4 regions of the Variovorax sp. H27-G14 genome follow, and region 3 is predicted to be linked to each of the others. Evidence: predicted binding sites of a transcription regulator. Region 3 holds the regulator's gene; each other region holds the start of a gene.
The links. The regulator sigma-54, encoded in region 3, starts transcription at its own class of promoters, with help from an activator protein. The targets are predictions, from matches to a motif close to TGGCANGNAANCTGCTTT.

Region 1 (4,795 bases), on a different contig from region 3:
GCCCACTTTCATTTCGGGCTGAGGAGCACGCACCATGGACCTGATCCACAACCTTTCCATCGGTTTTGGCGTTGCCTTCACCTTCACCAACCTGCTGTACTGCCTGCTGGGCTGCATTCTGGGCACGCTGATTGGCGTGCTGCCGGGCATCGGTCCGGTCGCGACCATCGCGATGCTGCTGCCCGCCACGTATGCGCTGCCGCCCGTGTCGGCGCTGATCATGCTGGCCGGCATCTACTACGGCGCCCAGTACGGCGGCTCGACCACGGCCATTCTGGTCAACCTGCCGGGCGAGTCTTCGTCGGTGGTCACCTGCATCGACGGCTACCAGATGGCAAGGCAGGGCCGAGCGGGCCCCGCCCTGGCCGCGGCGGGCCTGGGCTCGTTCTTCGCGGGTTGCGTGGGCACGCTGATCCTGGCCGCCTTCGCGCCGCCGCTGACCGAACTGGCCTTCAAGTTCGGCCCGGCCGAGTACTTCTCGCTGATGACGCTGGGCCTGATCGGCGCGGTGGTGCTGGCCTCGGGCTCGCTGATCAAGGCGGTGGCCATGATCGTGCTGGGCCTCTTGCTGGGCATCGTGGGCACCGACGTCAACTCTGGCGTGGCGCGCTACAGCTTCGACATTCCGGAGCTCACCGACGGCATCGGCTTCGTGGTGATTGCCATGGGCGTGTTCGGCTACGGCGAAATCATCGGCAACCTGTCGCAGCCCGATGACGAGCGCGAGGTGTTCACGCACAAGGTGAAGGGCCTGTGGCCCACCAAGGAAGACTTCAAGCGCATGACGCCGGCGGTGCTGCGCGGCACGGCGCTGGGTTCGGCCCTGGGCATTCTGCCGGGCGGCGGCGCATTGCTGGCTTCGTTCGCCTCGTATGCGCTGGAGAAGAAGATCAAGATGCGCCCGGGCGAAGTGCCTTTCGGCAAGGGCAACATCCGCGGCGTGGCATCGCCGGAGTCGGCCAACAATGCCGGCGCGCAAACCTCCTTCATTCCGCTGCTGACGCTGGGCATCCCGCCCAACGCGGTGATGGCGCTGATGGTGGGCGCAATGACGATCCACAACATCCAGCCGGGTCCGCAGGTGATGACCAGCAACCCGGAGCTGTTCTGGGGCCTGATCGCCTCGATGTGGATCGGCAATGCGATGCTGATCATCCTGAACCTGCCGTTGATCGGCATGTGGATCAAGCTGCTGACGGTGCCGTACAAGTTCCTGTTCCCGGCCATCGTGTTGTTCTGCGCGATTGGCGTGTACTCGACCAACAACAACACGTTCGACGTGTGGATGGTGGCGGCCTTCGGTTTCATCGGCTACTTGTTCATCAAGCTCAAGACGGAGCCGGCGCCGCTGCTGCTGGGTTTCATCCTGGGGCCGATGATGGAAGAGAACCTGCGGCGTGCGCTGCTCTTGTCGCGCGGCGCGTGGAGCGTGTTCGTCACGCGGCCGTTGTCGGCGGGGCTGTTGGTGGCTGCGGCGCTGCTGCTGGGCATCGTGCTGTTGCCAGCGATCAAGGCCAAGCGCGAGGAAGCTTTCGTCGAGGAGTGATGTCTCTTCCGCGATTGTTCGAAGCCCCCTTGATCGGGGGCTTTTTTGTTTCTGCTGTTTGCTTGTTGGCTGCTGCTGTTGTTCAGGGCGCTTTGTTCAGGGCGTGTGCACAGGCCGCCGGGTACTCCCCTCCGCGAATGTCCCCCGGGCTTCGCCCTCCTCCTTTATTTCGCTGCGGGGAGCACCCGACGCCCTGTGCACCTGGGCACGCTCTGCGGTGATCGCGCGATCAACCACTGCTCTGAAAACGCTCACGTCGATGGGGTGCCTTGCGCAGCGAAATAAAGGAGGAGGCCGCAGGCCGGGGGACATTCGCGGAGCAAGGCACCCCGTCGGCGTGAGCAGCGCCATGAACAAAAGCGCTCAAAACATAGGCCAAAGCTCACCGAAGAAACGCGTCGTAAGCCGTCTTCAAGATCAGCGCACTCACGACCACCATGAACACCACACGCACAAATCCTGCCCCATGCTTGAGCGCCACGCGCGTGCCCAGCAAGCTGCCGGCCACATTGGCCACCGCCATCACCAGCCCGTAGTGCCACCACACATGCCCCTTGGCCGCCAGCAGGATCAACGCGGCGCCGTTGGTCATCGTGTTGATGATCTTGGCGGAGGCCGAAGCGTTGAGAAAGTCGTAGCCCATCCAGCGCACGAACAAGAAGACCAGAAAGCTGCCCGCTCCCGGCCCGAAGAAGCCGTCGTACAGCCCGATCGACAACCCGATGGTGCAGGCCGCCAGCGTCTCGGCGCGACCGGTGAAGCGCGGCGCGTGCAACCGGCCCATGTCCTTGCGCGCCAGTGTGTAGAGCAGCACGCCCAGAAGAATGAGCGGCAGGGCACGGCGCAGAAAGTCGCCCGGAAACACCGTGACACCCCAGGCACCCAGCATCGCGCCGGCAAAACCGACCAGCGCTGCCGGCCACAAGGCACCCCAGCGCATCTGCACCCGCTGGCTGAACTGGGCCGCCGCGGCGGCCGTGCCCCAAATGGACGCACTCTTGTTGGTGCCCAGCAAGGTCGCCGGTGGTGCGCCCGGAAACACCGCAAACAGCGCCGGCACCAGGATCAACCCGCCCCCACCCACGATCGAATCGACAAAACCCGCAAGCAGCGAGGCACCCGTGACTACCAGCATTTCCATGCCGGCGATTGTCTCACCCGGGAGCTATCAAAAAGCTAGCGCTACAAGCAAGTGCGGCAGCCGCTAGTGGCACATTCGGCGTGAAGAAAAAAGGGGGCTCAAGCTCGTCGATGCAATGCAGACAGGCATAAAAAAGGCGCCGACCAGCGGCGCCTTTCAAGTTCTGACCAGGCATCTCGTACGGAGCCTTTGAGCATTTTTCTTGTTGACTGGGAATTTGTCTCCTCGGACCCTCGGCAGTACGAGCAGGGCCCGTTCGCGAGTGGGCAGACTTTAGGACGTGCACCGCGCCAGTGCATTGGGAATTACCCGGTTCGCCTTACGTTGCACGCGCATTTTGCGAACAAAAGTGTTTCCGAGCGTTAACGGCATGGCACGACTCGTGCACGCAAGGCCACTGTCCACAACTCGAAAAAGACACGGCCATGGCCTTGGCGACACATGCCTCCATCAACGCGGCAGACACCGCGTGGATGATGACCTCGACCGCGCTGGTGTTGCTGATGACGCTGCCCGGCATCGCGCTCTTCTACGCGGGCATGGTGCGGCGCAAGAACGTGCTGGCCACCATGGCCGCCGTGGTGGCGATTGCCGCGGTGGTGTCGCTCACCTGGTTTGCCGTGGGGTACTCGCTGGCCTTCACACCGGGCTGGCCCTGGCTGGGCGGCTTCGGCAAGCTCTGGTTCTCGGGCTTCGAGTACCTGAAGGACGCGGGCCAGGTGGCGGTGAGCCATGTGGCGCCCAACATTCCCGAGTCGGTGTACGCGATGTTCCAGCTGACCTTCGCGATCATCACCACCGCGCTGGTGCTGGGCGCCTTCGTCGAGCGCATGCGCTTCTCGGCCATTCTGTGGTTCGCGCTGCTGTGGAGCGTGCTGGTGTACGCGCCGGTCGCGCACTGGGTGTGGGAGCCGGGCGGCTGGCTCGCGCAGATGGGCGCGCTGGACTTCGCGGGCGGCTCGGTGGTGCACGTCAACGCGGGCATTGCGGGGCTGGTGTGCGCCTATGCGCTGGGCCCGCGCAAGGGCTACGGACGCGAGGCCTTCGAGCCCTACAGCCTGGCCTTCACCATGATGGGCGCGGGCCTGCTGTGGGTGGGCTGGTTCGGCTTCAATGCGGGCTCCGCCGTGGCGGCCGACGGGCGTGCCGGGCTGGCGATGCTGGTGACGCACATCGCGGCGGCCGCGGGTGCCATGAGCTGGATGATCGGCGAGTGGACGGTGCGCCGCAGCCCGTCGCTGCTGGGCCTGTGTTCGGGCCTGGTGGCGGGGCTGGTGGCCATTACGCCGGCGGCGGGCTTCGTCACGCCGCTGGCGGCGTTGGCCATTGGGGCCATTGCGGGGCTGGCCTGTTATTGGGGCGCGACGGGGCTCAAGCACCTGCTGGGCGCGGACGATTCGCTGGACGTGTTCGGCGTGCACGGCATCGGGGGCATCGTGGGTGCGTTGCTGACGGGGGTGTTCGCCGATGCGCGCATCTCGGGCGCGAGCGGCAGCGTGGTGACGCAGGCGATAGCGGTGGGCAGCGTGGCCATTTACAGCGCCACGGGAACGGCGGTGGTGCTTTGGCTGGTGCATGTGTTGGTCGGCTTGCGTGTGGACGCCAACAGTGAGCAGCTGGGCCTCGATCTTGCTCAGCATCGTGAGCACCAGGGAGGCTGACCGGCCGCAAGCCATTAGGGAGAGACCATGCCATCGATGTCCGAAAGCGAACGCATCGCCCTCGCCGCGCGTCTTCACGTGGCGTTGCGTCGCAAGCATGGGCGCGTGACGGACACGGAATGGATGGCGACCAACGCGGAGTACGCGACCGAGATCGTGCGGATGACGCGGGCGCATGCGGCGGACACGAAGGACGAGGAGCTCTATCAGCTCGCCACGCGGTTGGAGCAGGCGATGGAGCCGCTGGCCCGTGCTGCTCGGTTGGCGGCGCGGCAGCCTGATGGAAATCCGCCTACGCCGCCGCCTCGGTATGTCGGGGGGTTGCGCTGAATTCGGGGTCGTGAATTCGGGGTCGGGGTCAGTTCAGGGCGCGTGCACAGGCCGCCGGGTGCTCCCCTCCGCGAATGTCCCCCGGGCTTCGCCCTCCTCCTTTATTTCGCTGCGGGG
Region 2 (4,795 bases), on a different contig from region 3:
AAAGGCCGTCGGCAACACGGCCACCAACAGCCTGGCGCTGGCGGGTACGAGCGTGTCGGCCCGCTCGGCGCTGCAGTCGACGCAGGCCAGCTTTGCACCGGTGCGTTCGCAATCGAACTTGCAGGCGTTCGCACCGGCTGCCGCCGTCGGCGGATCGACCGCGATTTCGGGCAACACCAACACGGCGCAGACCCTCGTCAACGATGCATCGAACACGGTGAGCGTTGCGGGTGACAACGTCACGGGCTTCGCCGGACCGGCGGCCCTGTTGCAGGGCGTGTTGCCCGGCATCACGACGGCGGCGGCCGACCAGTTGCTGGTGAACCGCCAGTCCGCCGCGGGGCTGGCCTCCAGCAGCGCGATCACCACGGTGTTGAACGACGACCGCACGCAGCCCACTCTGGGGCTGGTGCTGAGCAGCTTCGACGCGTCGGGCAACAAGACCTATTCGGAAGCGACCGCGAACCGCGCATCGAACACCAGCACGCTGACAAGCGGCGCGCAGCAGACGAGCCGGACCGGCGTACTGAACAACCAGGACAGCAGCGCGGCGGTGACGGCCACTGCCACCGGCACGGTGCGCCTGGCGCTGAGCGGGCCCCTTGCGTTCATTGCAAGCCAGGCCACGCTCGACGACAACGTCGTGAGCGGCGCGGCCACCGGCAACTCGGCGATCAACAAGCTGGAGGTGAAGGGCAACACAGTCAGCGGCAACGCGACCATTCCGGCAGCGGGGGCGGCGAGCTTGCCGCTCGCAGTGGCCGCGGCGGTGGCCGACCATGCGCTCCTGAACGTGCAGGTGGGCACTGGCGCGGTGTCTTCGACGGTGACGGGCACCATCGGCGTCGACACCACGCCGGGCGCGGTCATCGGTGCGACGACGCTGAGCGTGTCGGACAACGTGCAGGGCGCGCGGGCCGTGGGCAACACGGCGCTCAACAGCGTGAGCCTGGCTGGCACCAACGTGTCGGCGCGGGCGGCGCTGCAGTCGGTGCAGACCGGCGACGCGGCGGTGGCGGCATCGTCGACCTCGACGCTGTTCGCACCGGTCGGCTCCACGGCATCGAGCGTGCGGCTCTCGGGCAACAGCAATACGGCACTTGGCGTGATCAACGACGTGTCCAACACGCTGACAGTGACCGCTACCAGCACCGGCGCGGCGGGCGCGAGCGGTGCTGTGGCGCTGGCCGAGACCGGCATGCCGGGCACGGTGACGGTCTTGGGCGACCTGGTGCTGGCGAACCGCCAGAGCGCTTCGACCTCGGTGAGCGGCACGGCATCGACCACGCTGCGCAACGACGACAACACCCCGGGCGCCACCGCCCTGCTGAACGGCTCGCTCGGCATCAGCGGCAACACGACCATCGCAGAGGCCTCGGCCAACCGAGCGGTCAACACGGCCTCGGTGGCGGGCAGCGCGGTGCAGGGCGCGAACGTGGGCATTGCCAACTCGCAGACCAGCAGCGCTGCGGCGACGGCGACGGCCAGCACCGTGGCGACCGTGACGCTGGCGGCCGCGACGCCACTGAACGCCGGCAGCATCTCGCTGGACGGCAACACCACCGTCGCCCTGGCGCGCGGCAATTCGGCGACCAACACGCTGAATTCCGCCGCGGGCAGCGGCTACGGCGCGGCCACGGCGGCAGGCTCGACGAGCGTGGCGGCGCTGCCGCTGGCGCTCAACGTGGGCGCCAGCGTGGCCATCTTGAACAGCCAGAACAACTCGGGCGCCGTGGCGGCGTCGAGCACCGGCACCAGCTACCAGGTGGCGCTCAACTCGACGACGGCGGTGGGCATCTCGGGCAGTTCGGTCGGCGTCACGGGCAACACGCTGGCGGCACAGGCAACAGGCAACAGCGCGACCAACCTCATCACGCAGACCGCGCTGAACGGCGCGCCGCCGAGCGCGGCCATCGGCAGCTACCAAGTCAACACCGGCGCGGTGACGGCGACGGTGACCAACGTGAACTTCGGCGTGGGCGTGACGGGTTCGGTGGCCAACAGCGCGCTGCGCGCCACGGGCAACCAGATCACGGCGTCGGCCACGGGCAACTCGGTGGTGTCGTCGATCGCGGCGCGCTGACCGGTCGCGGTTTTGTCGCCGCAGCCGCGGGTCTTCGGGCCCGCGGCTTTTTTCATGGCGTCAGGCCTTGGGCGGCGGCGGCCTGGGCTGGGACTGGCGCTTGAACTCGGCGCAGTAGTCTTTCTCGGGCAGCGGTGGCGTGTGCCAGGTCTTGTCGTAGTCGCCGGCCACTGCTGCGGCCGTGACGGGTGCGGCCATGAGGCGCACGGTGGCGACCTTGATGTCGTCGGGCAGGTGCTGCGGCACGCCCAGCGTGCGCACCACGTGGCCTGCGCCGGCAATCAGCAGCACCGTCTGGCCGGGCCGGCGCGCCTTGACGATGGCCTGCGCCATCGCGCGGTCGCGGCCCACCTGAATGCGGGTCATCGGCAGGATCTGCGACTCGGGCAGCATCCCGCAGTGGCCTTCGCGCACGGCCTCCTGCTGCGCGGTGTAGGCCGCGCCGTTGAGTTGCGCGTCGAGCGACACATCGGCCATGGCGTCCTTCATGCGGGCGCGCGGCAGATTGGCGCCGACCACCGGCACGCCGGCGCGCACGGCGGCCATCACGGCGGGGCCGTAGTCGCTCCAGGGCCAGGCCTTGTCGTTCCAGTCGAGGGCGGTGCGCACCTGCGCTTCGGTGGCGGTGGGCGCGACGTGGGCGGTGCCGCGGCCTTCCTCGGCCATTTCGAGCGCCAGCGCCGCGAGCTGGCCGCGCGCGACCAGCGCCTCGACGGCTTCGCGCTCGATCGCATGGTGCTCCGGCGCATCGTGCTGTTCGCCGAGCAGCACGGCGTCGACCGGCTGCAGCGCCGCCATGCGTTTGGCGATGGGGGCATCGGGTGCATCGGCCCCGGGCGACCAGGCGGCGCAGCCCGCGAACGCGGTGGCGGCGAGCACGGGAAACAGGAAGCGGGAGGCCCGCAGGGGCCAGGGTGGGAGCAGCATCGCGTCATCGTATGCGCCCCGCGTGCCTGCGGCGTGCCGTCCATTGGCGCTTTTCACTGTGCGTGTGGTCCCGCTTTGTGAGGCGGATTGCCACAGCCGCTGCATGAAAAAAGCGCCCCTCGGGGCGCTCGTTGCAGGCGGAAGGCTGAAAGCTCAGTGCACCAGCACCGGCGTGTGGGCCAACTCGGCATAGCCTTCGAGCGTGTCTTCCACTTCTTCCTGGGTGGGGGTGTTGAGCTGCCAGGCGGCGATTTGCTGCTGGAACAGTTCGGCCCACGAACCGTCGAGGTAGACCTCCTTGCCCGATCGCTTGTCCACGATCTCGAAGCCGTGGCGTTCCAGCACAGGCACGTTGGGCGTCGCCTGCTCGTCGCCTTCATGGGGCTGCACGTGCACGACGACGAAAGACTCCGAGTCATAAAGCATGTTCATGGCGGGCCCTGTGAGGATGTCGATGGCGTTCATTGAGCTTAGATAGCAATCAACGCGCCAGTTTCAAGTCTGGTTGGCTTTTTGTAAAACAAACGAATTACTTTTTGCCTTTTGCGCGGTTGGTGTGACTTTCTGCTCAATTGGCGGGCCCGCTGGGCAGCGCTTTGCGCAATTGAGCGTCAGCGAAGTCCCCGTTGGGTTCGGTCTGCTTGATGCGCACCGGCAGGTAGCCGTAGGCCGGCGCGAGCCAGAGTTCGAGTTTTCTGTCGAATTCCTTGCGTGGCGTGCGGGTGAGCTTGCGCGCGACGTACTCGCCGGCCGGCAGGCTCACTTTTTCCTCGTCGCCGACCACGAAGACCCACACATCGGCATCGCGCGTGCCCACGGTCTGCACCGAGATCCGGGTGCCGGCCGGGTAGCGCTGCGGGCTGGCCGCCAGCAAGCCGCCGAGCTGCATCATCACGCTCATGCGGTCCTGCGCACCGGGCAGCAGCGGCACGGGCGGGGCGTTGTTGCTGAACACCACCTGCGCCTGGTCGCGCACAAAATGCGACGCCACTTCGGACTTGCGGCTCTCTGAGTAGCGCTCGGGCTCCAGGCCGGAGGGGCCGATGCGCCCGGTGCTGTGCCAGTTGAGCAGAGTGAAGAACACCGCCTTGAGCGTGAGCCGCCCGTCGTAGCGGGTGCCGTCCTGCAGCCACACCAGTTCGCCGAACACGCCTCGCTGAGGTGAGGCGCCAATCTGGCCGGTGGCCTCGAAATCGAGCGTCACGGAGCCGGGAATCTGCAGGGCCTCGGTGCCCACGATGGTGCCCGAGGCTTCGCCGCCACCCGCCGCGGCCCCGCTGCCGGTGCCGCCGGTGGCAGACGATGCGGATGCGCCCGCCGGTGCGCTGGCCGCGGCTTCGGGCTGCGGCGCGGCTGTGTCGGGTGTGGCCTGCGCCACTGTTTCGGGCGCGTCCGGGGGCGGCGTGGTGGACGCCTCCGGCTCCGGCGCGACGGCGGCCGGGGTGGGCGCTGGTGTCGGCTTGGGCCGGGGCGGTGTCGGCGCGCGCGGGCGCCGGGGCTTGGGCGGCGCGGCCGGTCTGGCCTCCGCCGGTGCGGCCGCGGCAGGCGCCGGGGCCTTTTCGGACGCCGGCGGCGCGATCACGATGGTGCGCGTGATGAACTTGCTCGCCAGCGGCGAGGGCTCCGGCCCCATGGCCGTCGGTGCCAGCCCCAGCACCAGCAGGTGGACCAGCACCACCAGCAAGGTCAAGCCGATCAGCGCCCGCCACGAGGGGCGCCCCGGCAGGCCGGCGTGCAGCAAAGGAGGGGCGACGGGCGTCGGCATCGGTGTGTGGAGTGGGGCGC
Region 3 (4,795 bases):
GCGCGCCAAGCTGTCGCTGATGGGCGTGGAGGCCAGGGTCACCGAGCGCGAGCAGGCAGGCCGCACCGTCTACCGCGTGCGCGCCGGCCCGTTCAACAAGAAGGACGACGCCGACCGCCTGAAGGACCGCCTGGACGGCGGTGGCATGGAGTCGGCGCTGGTCCGCGTGCAGCGCTGACCCGGCGGCTGACTTCCTGACACCCTGACCCTGACACCATTAGCCCTTAAGCTTCGCGCCGCGGCGTTTGCCGCCACCATTCACGGCCCCGGGCGCGCCGGCGGCAGGGGAACTCCCCGCCGCGCGCCGGCTCAGTCTGCCGTACCAACTGGAGAACCCTTTCAATGAAACGTCGTGACTTTTCGCTGGCCGCCACTTCGCTCGGGCTGCTGTCCCTGGCCGCCAACCCGGCCCACGCCCAGGCGCGTGCGCCCAAGGCCGGCACCGAGTACCTGGTGCTCGACAAGCGCGCACCGGTCGACGCACCGGCCGGCAAGGTCGAAGTGGTCGAGTTCTTCTCGTACAACTGCCCGCATTGCAACGACTTCGAGCCGTCCCTCGAGGCCTGGGCCAAGACGCTGCCGAAAGACGTGGTGTTCCGCCGCATCCCGGTGCCGTTCGTGGGCAACGACGTAGAAGCCAAGCAGCGCCTGTACTACGCGCTGGAAGCCATGGGCAAGGTTGACGAATACCAGCCGAAGGTGTTCAACGCGATCCACGCGCAGCGCCAGAACGTGAACGGCGACGCCAACATCATTGCCTGGGCCGCGGCCAACGGCCTGGACGGCGCCAAGTTCAAGGAAACCTTCACCTCGTTCAGCGTGGCCAGCAAGGCCAAGCGCGCCACGCAGATGACCGACGCCTACAAGGTGGCCGGCGTTCCCGCGATGGCCGTGGCCGGGCGCTGGTATGTGGACGGCGAGACCGCCGGCAACATGACCAAGGTGCTGCAGGTTGTGAACTACCTGGTCGGCGAAGCGAAAAAAGGCTGACCCGACCCCCTTGCAGGGGGCAATGCCAGCAGCCGGGCAAAGCGCGGTTGCGCGGCAGTCCTGGAAGGGAAAGAGTGGCCCGCTTCGGCGGGCTTTTTCATCTGTGCGTGTGGGGCTGATGCAATCAGCCGCATACAATGCCGAGCAAGTTTCGTGCCTCTATGAAATTGCATTCTTACCCCACCACTCCCCTCCTGCATCGCCTTGGCCGCATGGCCGCCGCCGCGTTCTTGCTGGCCGGCCTCGCCTCTGGCGCGCTGGCCGAAACCGCCGACCGCACCAAGCCGATGAACATCGAGTCGGACGCCATGCGTTACGACGACCTCAAACAGACCAGCGTGTTCACCGGCAACGTGCTGGTCACCAAGGGCACCATCATCATTCGCGGCGCGCGCATGGACGTGCGCCAGGATGCCGAGGGCTACCAGTACGGCGTGGTCACGGCGGCGCCCGGCAAGCGCGCGTACTACAAGCAGAAGCGCAACGCGCCCGACGAGTGGATCGAGGGCGAGTCTGAAGTCATCGAGTACGACAGCCGCGCCGACAACGTCAAGTTCATCCGCAACGCCGTCATGCGCCGCCTGCTGGGCGCCACGCCCAACGACGAGAGCCAGGGCGCGCTGATCGTCTACGACCAGAGCAACGACACCTACACGGTCAACGGTTCCACCGTGCCGTCGAACACCGCCGTCAACGCGTCCGCCCCGGGCGGTCGCGTGAAGACCATCCTGACCCCCAAGGCCGCGACCGCGCCCGGTGCCGCGGGTGCAGCGGCCCCGGCCGGCACCAAGGCGCCGCCGACGGCACCCACTCCGGCGCCCGGCAAGGGCCTGCGCCAGAGCACCACGCTCAGTGACGAGGGAGAAACCCGCAAGTGATCGAAACCGCTGGAACGCACGACGCCAATGGCACGCCGGGCAGCCGCCTGGTCGCACGCGGCCTGAAGAAGAGCTACGGCAGCCGCACGGTAGTGAAAGACGTCTCGCTGGACGTGCAAAAGGGCGAAGTCGTCGGGCTGCTCGGGCCGAATGGCGCGGGCAAGACCACGTCGTTCTACATGATCGTGGGGCTGGTGCGCGCCGATGCGGGCGACATCACCATCGACGGCGAGCCGATCGCCCACATGCCGATCCACCGCCGTGCCCGCATGGGCCTGAGCTACCTGCCGCAGGAAGCCTCGATCTTTCGCAAGCTCACGGTCGAGGAAAACGTGCGCGCCGTGCTCGAGCTGCAAAGCGAGCCCGACGGCAACGGCAAGATGGCGCCGCTGTCCAAGCAGCACATCGAAGAGCGCTTGACCGAGCTGCTGGCCGACCTGCGGGTCGATCACCTGCGCGATTCGCCGGCGCTGGCGCTGTCGGGCGGCGAGCGCCGCCGCGTGGAGATTGCGCGCGCGCTGGCAACCCAGCCGCGCTTCATCCTGCTGGACGAGCCCTTTGCCGGCATCGACCCGATAGCGGTGATCGAGATCCAGCGGATCATCAGTTTCCTGAAGGAACGTGGCATCGGCGTGCTCATTACCGACCACAACGTGCGTGAGACGCTGGGCATCTGCGACCACGCGTTCATCATCAGCGACGGACATGTGCTGGCACAAGGCACACCCTCGGAGATCGTCGACAACGCCGAAGTACGCCGGGTGTACTTGGGCGAACACTTCCGCATGTAACGGAGGGTCGGGTTCTCAATGAAGCAAGGGCTGTCCCTTCGCGTCTCTCAACATCTGGCATTGACGCCCCAGCTCCAGCAGTCGATTCGGCTGCTGCAGCTCTCCACGCTCGAACTGAGCCAGGAGGTGGAGCAGATGCTGGACGAGAACCCGTTCCTGGAGCGCACCGCGGAAGAAGCGGCGCGCGAGGAGTTCGGCCTTGATGCTGCCGACGCGCCGGTGCCGCGCGACGACGCAGGAGGCAGCGGTGACGGCGACGGCGGCAGTGGCGGTGAAGGAGGCGAAAGCGACTTCACGCCCCCCTCCGCCAGCACCAGCACCACGTCGAGTGAAACCAGCACCGCCAGCACGGAGTCCGACGGCCCGGCCGCTGAAATCACCGAGCGCGAGCCCGACTGGGAAGGCGACGGCACCGTCGACATGGCCGCGCCCGACGACAGCGAATGGGGCAGCGACGCCCCCGCGCGCCAGAACAACCTGGGTGACGACGAACGCGCCGACGCCACCGAGCTCGCGCGCAGCCAGGAGTCGTTGCAGTCGTTTTTGCACCGCCAGGCGCTGAGCCTGCGGCTGACCGAGAACGACAGCGCCGCGCTGCGCTTCCTGATCGAATCGCTCAACGACGACGGCTACCTCGAAGACTCGCTGCCCGCGCTGGCCTCCGGCCTGGCCGGCGACGACAACGACCAGTTCGACGACCTGGTGCACCACTTTCAGGTGGCGCTGGGCCTGCTGCAGAGCCTGGAGCCGGTGGGCGTGGGGGCGCGCGACCTGGGCGAATGCCTGGGCATCCAGCTGCGCGCCCTGGCCAGCGAGAGCGAGACCGAGCAGTGCGCACTGGTGCGCAAGACCGCCCTGGCCGTGTGCAAGCAACCGATGGAGCTGCTGGCGCGGCGCGACTTCAAGCGCCTGGCCACGCTCACCCGCACCAACGAGGAGCTGGTGCGCTCGGCGCTGCAGATCATTGCGCGGCTGGAGCCCAAGCCGGGCCGGCGCTTCGTGGACGTGGAGCGCAACATCGTCATCCCCGACGTGATCGTCACCAAGACCGGCCGCGGCACCAACATCAAGTTCCGCGTCATGCTGAATCCGGAGGTCATGCCGCGCCTGCGCGTGCACGACATCTACGCCGGCGCGCTGAAGGCGCACAAGGGCGAAGGCAGCCAGGCGCTGTCGCAGCGGCTGCAGGAGGCGCGCTGGTTCATCAAGAACATTCAGCAGCGCTTCGACACCATCCTGCGCGTGAGCAACGCCATCGTGGAGCGGCAGAAGAGCTACTTCGTGCACGGCGAACTTGCCATGCGCCCCCTGGTGCTGCGCGAGATTGCCGACGAGCTGGGCCTGCACGAGTCGACCATCTCGCGCGTGACCACAGCCAAGTACATGTCCACGCCGTTCGGCACGGTCGAGCTGAAGTACTTCTTCGGCTCGGCGCTGGGCACCGAGACCGGCGGCAATGCGTCGAGCACCGCGGTGCGCGCGCTCATCAAGCAGTTCGTCAGTTCTGAAAGCATCAAGAAGCCGCTGTCGGACAGCCAGATCTCCGAGATGCTGAAGGAGCAGGGCATCGAATGCGCGCGCCGCACCGTGGCCAAGTACCGCGAAGCACTGCGCATTGCACCAGCCAATCTGCGCAAAGCGCTCTAACCAGGCACACCCCCAGGCCATGCGCACTTCGTGTCGCTTCGCCAACTCCCTTGCAGGGGCCAACACCTGCGGCCCGGCAGAGCCGGTTCCGCGGTGTTTCCCGCCACCGGTGGAATGGCCCCGCTGGTTGTCGGCGTTGCTCGCCTTGGTGGCCGTTCTGCTGTTTGCCGGCTGCGCCACCTTGCCCGACGAGGCACCGCGCCCCGCCGTCAAGGCCATGGCCGTATCGGGCGACACCGCGCTGGGCCGCATCGCGCTGGCCGCCCAGCCCGACCCCGACCTGAGCGGCTTTCGCCTGATGCCCGGCGGCGACTTTGCTTTCGACACCCGCATCCAGCTGGCCCGCCGCGCCCAGCGCACGCTCGACGTGCAGTACTACCAGATCGAGAACGACGAGACCGGCCGCTACCTGCTGCGCACCCTGCGCGACGCCGCCCTGCGCGGCGTGCGGGTGCGCCTGCTGATGGACGACCTCTACACCTCGGGCGA
Region 4 (4,795 bases), on a different contig from region 3:
CATTGGGCAACAGTTCGTTGATCCGCGCCGGGATACTCCTGCGGTTGCAAGGCACTTCGATGTGCGGAGCTACAAAACTCGGCCTTTGGAAGGCTCAGCGGCGAACCGCTACGCAGCGTGAGCATGGTCGACCGACTGCGAAACGTACAAGCACCCGAGATGCGATAGTCTTGGAAAAAGATCACGAACTGTGATCAAGCCGGGTCACTAAATTTGATCAGAGCTCACTTATTGTGATTCCCCACATCTGGTCGGGCGTGCAGCGGCAGGACTTCAGCGCGGAGCCCAGATAGCCGCAAGGGCAGGGGTTCATGGCGGCCACCAACTGAAAGCGCGCCGGAAACTCGGCACTGCGCGCGGCGCGAGAAATGGTGATGGTGCCGGTCTCCAGCGGCTCGCGCAGCGCCTCGAGGGCGGAGCGGGCGAATTCCGGAAACTCGTCGAGAAACAGAACGCCGTGGTGCGCTCTTGAGATTTCGCCGGGCCGGGGCGGCGAGCCACCGCCCACCAGCGCCACGGCACTGGAGGTGTGGTGCGGTGCCGATGTCGGCCGGCTCATCCACCGCTCGGTCGCAAAGCGCCCGCCCAGGCTGGCCACGGCGGCGCTTTCCAGTGCCTCGTCGATGCTCATGGCCGGCAGCAGGCCCGCGAAGCGCTGCGCCAGCATCGACTTGCCCGACCCCGGCTCGCCCATCATCAGCAGGCTGTGGCCGCCCGCCGCCGCGATCTCCAGTGCCCGCTTGGCGCCCACGTGGCCCTTCACGTCGCACAGGTCCGCATAGCGCGGCGCCACGGCGCCCGGCCGGGGCTCGACGCGGGCCCAGCCGTCGCCGGTGGCGGGCTCGGGCAGTTGCGCCGCCGCATCGCTGTCGGCAACGAACTGTCGCACCACGTCCAGCAGGTGGCGCGCGCCATACACCTGGGCGCCGGGCACCAGCGCGGCCTCCTGTGCACTGTCCATGGGCAGCACCAACCTGGTGGCCACGCCGCGCGTGTGCAGCGCCAGCGCCATGGCCAATGCACCGCGAACGGGCCGCAGCTCGCCCGACAGCGACAGCTCCCCGGCAAATTCGTGGCCGGCCAGCCGGGCGTTGTCGATCTGCCCGCTGGCCGCCAGGATGCCCAGCGCAATGGGCAGGTCGAAACGGCCGGAATCCTTTGGAAGGTCTGCCGGAGCGAGGTTCACGATGATGCGTTTGTTGTTTGGAAACTCCAGCCCCGCGTTCTGGATGGCCGAGCGCACCCGCTCGCGCGCCTCCTTGACCTCGGTTTCTACCAGCCCCACCAGCGCAAAGCTGGGCAAACCGTTGGCCAGATGCACCTCCACAGTGACACTGGCCGCTTCCAGCCCCAGCAAAGCGCGGCTTTGCACCAAAGACAGACTCATTGCGCTCCCTATCCCCAAGATGGTGCACTGATCCTGGGCATGCCCGCGGTGGTGCGGACCCTGCCGCCCGTGCAACCGGACGAAACATCCGTTGTAACGATTTGGCTCTCTACGGAGCTTCCGTCGGCCGTCTGGAGCGTCGGTATTCGTGAACTTTGGCACGCTCCCTGCTATGAGCCTCCAGGTCCAACTAAACACTTGTGAGGAGTTACCCGATGACGCACCGTACCGCCGCAAAGGCGCTGATCGTTCTGGCCACCGCACTGACCGCTTCTGGCGCCGCCCTGGCACAGGCAACGACGGACGCCGCAGCGGCCGCACCCGCTCCGAACCTCACAGGCAACATCTCGCTGACCACGAACTACAAGTTCCGTGGCCAGGACCAGGACATGCTGGGCAAGAACGACTACGCCAAGACCAAGGGCTTCAAGCCCGCCATCCAGGGCGGCCTGGACTACGCCTTCGGCGACAGCGGTTTCTACGTGGGCAGCTGGAACTCCAGCGTCAACTGGCTCAAGGGCAACAGCATCGAGATGGACCTGTACGGCGGCTACAAATTCAAGGCCGGCCCGCTGGACATGGACGTGGGTGCGCTCACCTACATCTACCCGGGCAACTCATCGGGCAACACCACCGAGCTGTACGTGGCCGGCACCTACGCCAACGAAACCCTCGGTTCGTTCACCGCCAAGTACTCGCACACCGTTTCCAAGGACTACTTCGGCTACGCCGGCAACAAGGCCGGCTCGGGTCTGAAGGGCACCAACACCGGCTACCTGAACCTGTCGTACAGCAAGGAAATCGTGCCCAAGGTCACGCTGAAGGCAGCCGTGGGCTACACCAACATGTCCAGCGACATTCGCAGCCTGGGCTACAAGAGCTATGTCGACTACAACGTCGGCGCGTCGTACGACTTCGGCAACGGCCTGTCGCTGGCCGGCTCGGTGCAGGGCGCGAACAAGAAGAGCTCTTACCTCGCCGTGAGCAACCCGGGCGTGGACTACGGCTTCGGCACCTTCGGCCAGACGACGTACTCGCCGAACAAGGCGCGCTTCATCCTCACGCTGACGAAGACGCTGTAAGCCACAGAACAACGAGGTGCGGCCCACGCTGCCGCACCGTTTCATTTCCATCCGAAGGAGAAAACTCATGAAGCTGGTCACAGCCATCATCAAACCGTTCAAGCTCGACGAGGTGCGCGAAGCACTGTCGGCCATCGGCGTGCAGGGCATCACCGTCACCGAGGTGAAGGGGTTCGGCCGCCAGAAAGGGCACACCGAGCTCTACCGCGGCGCCGAGTACGTGGTCGACTTCCTGCCCAAGGTCAAGATCGAAGCGGCCGTCTCCGACGACCTCGTCGACCGCGTGATCGAGGCCGTCGAGGGTGCAGCGCGCACCGGCAAGATCGGCGACGGCAAGATCTTTGTCTACAACCTCGAACAGGTCGTTCGCATCCGTACCGGCGAAACCGGCCGCGAAGCCCTCTGATTGAGTCCAGGCCCGAAAGAACAACGATTATGAAAAAACTGCTTGTCTCTCTTGCGTTCGGTTTGAGTGTGCTGGCTGCCGGCACCGGCGCCTTTGCGCAAACCCCCGCGGCCACCGCCGAGGCGCCTGCCGCTTCGGCGCCTGCTGCCGCAGCTCCTGCAACACCAGCCGCACCTGCTGCCGCCGACGCGGCCCCTGCCGCAGCGGCAGCCGCGGCACCCGCTGCGGCACCGGCACCGAAGATCGACTCCGGCGACACCGCCTGGATGCTGACCTCCACGCTGCTCGTGATCCTGATGACCATCCCCGGCCTGGCGCTGTTCTACGGTGGCCTTGGCCGCTCGAAGAACATGCTGTCGGTGCTGATGCAGGTCTTCGTGATCTTCTCGCTCATCAGCATCCTGTGGGCCATCTACGGCTACAGCATCGCCTTCTCCGGTGACGGCAACTTCTTCGGAGGATTCGACAAGATCTTCATGAAGGGCATCACGCAGGAGACCTTCGGCGCGCTGACCACGATTCCCGAATACGTGTTCGTCGCCTTCCAGGGCACCTTCGCGGCCATTACCGTGGCGCTGATCGTCGGCGCGTTCGCGGAGCGTGCCAAGTTCTCGGCCGTGCTGCTGTTCTCGGTGATCTGGTTCACCTTCAGCTACGTGCCGATCGCCCACATCGTGTGGGGCGGCGGCCTGCTGGGCAAGGACGGCGCGCTGGACTTTGCCGGCGGCACCGTGGTGCACATCAACGCCGGTGTGGCTGGTCTCGTGGGTGCCTACATGGTGGGCAAGCGCGTGGGCTACGGCAAGGAAGCGTTCACGCCTCACTCGCTCACGCTCACCATGGTCGGCGCTTCGCTGCTGTGGGTTGGCTGGTTCGGCTTCAACGCCGGCTCGGCCGGTGCAGCCAACGCCGTTGCCGGCCTGGCTTTCATCAACACGGTGCTCGCCACCGCTGCCGCGGCGCTGTCGTGGATCCTGGGTGAAAGCCTGCACAAGGGCAAGGCCTCGATGCTGGGCGCTGCGTCCGGTGCCGTTGCCGGCCTCGTGGCTGTCACGCCTGCCGCCGGTTTCGTCGGCCCGATGGGTTCGATCGTGCTGGGCCTGCTGGCCGGCCTGGTCTGCCTGTGGGGTGTGGGCGGCCTGAAGCGCATGCTGGGCGCGGACGACGCGTTCGACGTGTTCGGCGTGCACGGCGTGGGCGGCATCCTGGGTGCCATCCTGACCGGTGTGTTCGCGGCCAAGGGCCTGGGCGGTACCGGCGGCGCAACGCCCGACACCTTCGCCATGGGCGCACAGGTGTGGATCCAGATCAAGAGCGTGGCGCTCACGATCGTGTGGTCCGGCGTGGTGGCCTTCATTGCCTTCAAGATCGCCGACCTGACCATCGGCCTGCGTGTGTCGGAAGAAGAAGAGCGCGAAGGCCTCGACATCTCCTCGCACGGCGAGACCGCATACAACCGTTGATGTGTGAAGGCGAGGGTGCCTTCGGGCAGCCTCGTCACCGACAACACCATCAACGTGCCTGACACCCCCAACATTTAAAAGAAGAATTCTTCGTCACGATTTTTCAGCGAGGTCTCCTTTGGATGTTCAGCCCGCGAGCGCTCCGGCGCCAGCGGGCTTTTTTTTGCCTGTCGTTTCGATGGCCGGGGGCACAATCGCGACACCATGTGGACCACCATCGAAGACAGCCTTTGCGAGCTCGGCGAGTCGCCGTTCTGGCACCCCAAAGAACGCGCCCTCTACTGGCTCGACATTCCCGGTCGGGCCGTGTTGCGCACCCGCGGCGACATCGGCTCGCCGCAGGCGAAGGTCGAGCGCTGGCCGTTGCCCACCGAGCCCGGCTGCATGGCGCCCGCGCGCAGCGGCGGCCTGGTGATTGCCTTGCGCGACGGCTTCTACCGTGCGCGCACGTGGGGCG

Region 1: VLK31_RS22090 (ammonium transporter) is a predicted target of sigma-54. The motif match lies at 3,059-3,076, and genes of this name have one in related genera.
Region 2: VLK31_RS28750 (DUF3567 domain-containing protein) is a predicted target of sigma-54. The motif match lies at 3,485-3,502, and genes of this name have one in related genera.
Region 4: VLK31_RS34545 (TorF family putative porin) is a predicted target of sigma-54. The motif match lies at 1,544-1,561, and genes of this name have one in related genera.

Annotation. Positions count from the first base shown of each region.
Region 1 is NZ_JAYLVN010000010.1:65,204-69,998, reverse strand. Features, by position in the region: gene VLK31_RS22105 (tripartite tricarboxylate transporter TctB family protein) at 1-22, shown strand, start outside; gene VLK31_RS22100 (tripartite tricarboxylate transporter permease) at 35-1,546, shown strand; gene VLK31_RS22095 (sulfite exporter TauE/SafE family protein) at 1,929-2,687, opposite strand; gene VLK31_RS22090 (ammonium transporter) at 3,113-4,348, shown strand; gene VLK31_RS22085 (hypothetical protein) at 4,376-4,678, shown strand.
Region 2 is NZ_JAYLVN010000018.1:17,107-21,901, reverse strand. Features, by position in the region: gene VLK31_RS28760 (beta strand repeat-containing protein) at 1-2,083, shown strand, start outside; gene VLK31_RS28755 (ChaN family lipoprotein) at 2,144-3,010, opposite strand; gene VLK31_RS28750 (DUF3567 domain-containing protein) at 3,164-3,442, opposite strand; gene VLK31_RS28745 (DUF3108 domain-containing protein) at 3,579-4,775, opposite strand.
Region 3 is NZ_JAYLVN010000028.1:41,675-46,469, forward strand. Features, by position in the region: gene VLK31_RS33630 (SPOR domain-containing protein) at 1-178, shown strand, start outside; gene VLK31_RS33635 (thiol:disulfide interchange protein DsbA/DsbL) at 343-990, shown strand; gene lptA (lipopolysaccharide transport periplasmic protein LptA) at 1,152-1,868, shown strand; gene lptB (LPS export ABC transporter ATP-binding protein) at 1,865-2,659, shown strand; gene rpoN (RNA polymerase factor sigma-54) at 2,678-4,306, shown strand; gene VLK31_RS33655 (phospholipase D family protein) at 4,326-4,795, shown strand, end outside.
Region 4 is NZ_JAYLVN010000032.1:3,747-8,541, reverse strand. Features, by position in the region: partial or broken gene VLK31_RS34550 (YifB family Mg chelatase-like AAA ATPase) at 245-1,387, opposite strand; gene VLK31_RS34545 (TorF family putative porin) at 1,603-2,469, shown strand; gene glnK (P-II family nitrogen regulator) at 2,537-2,875, shown strand; gene VLK31_RS34535 (ammonium transporter) at 2,905-4,338, shown strand; gene VLK31_RS34530 (SMP-30/gluconolactonase/LRE family protein) at 4,543-4,795, shown strand, end outside.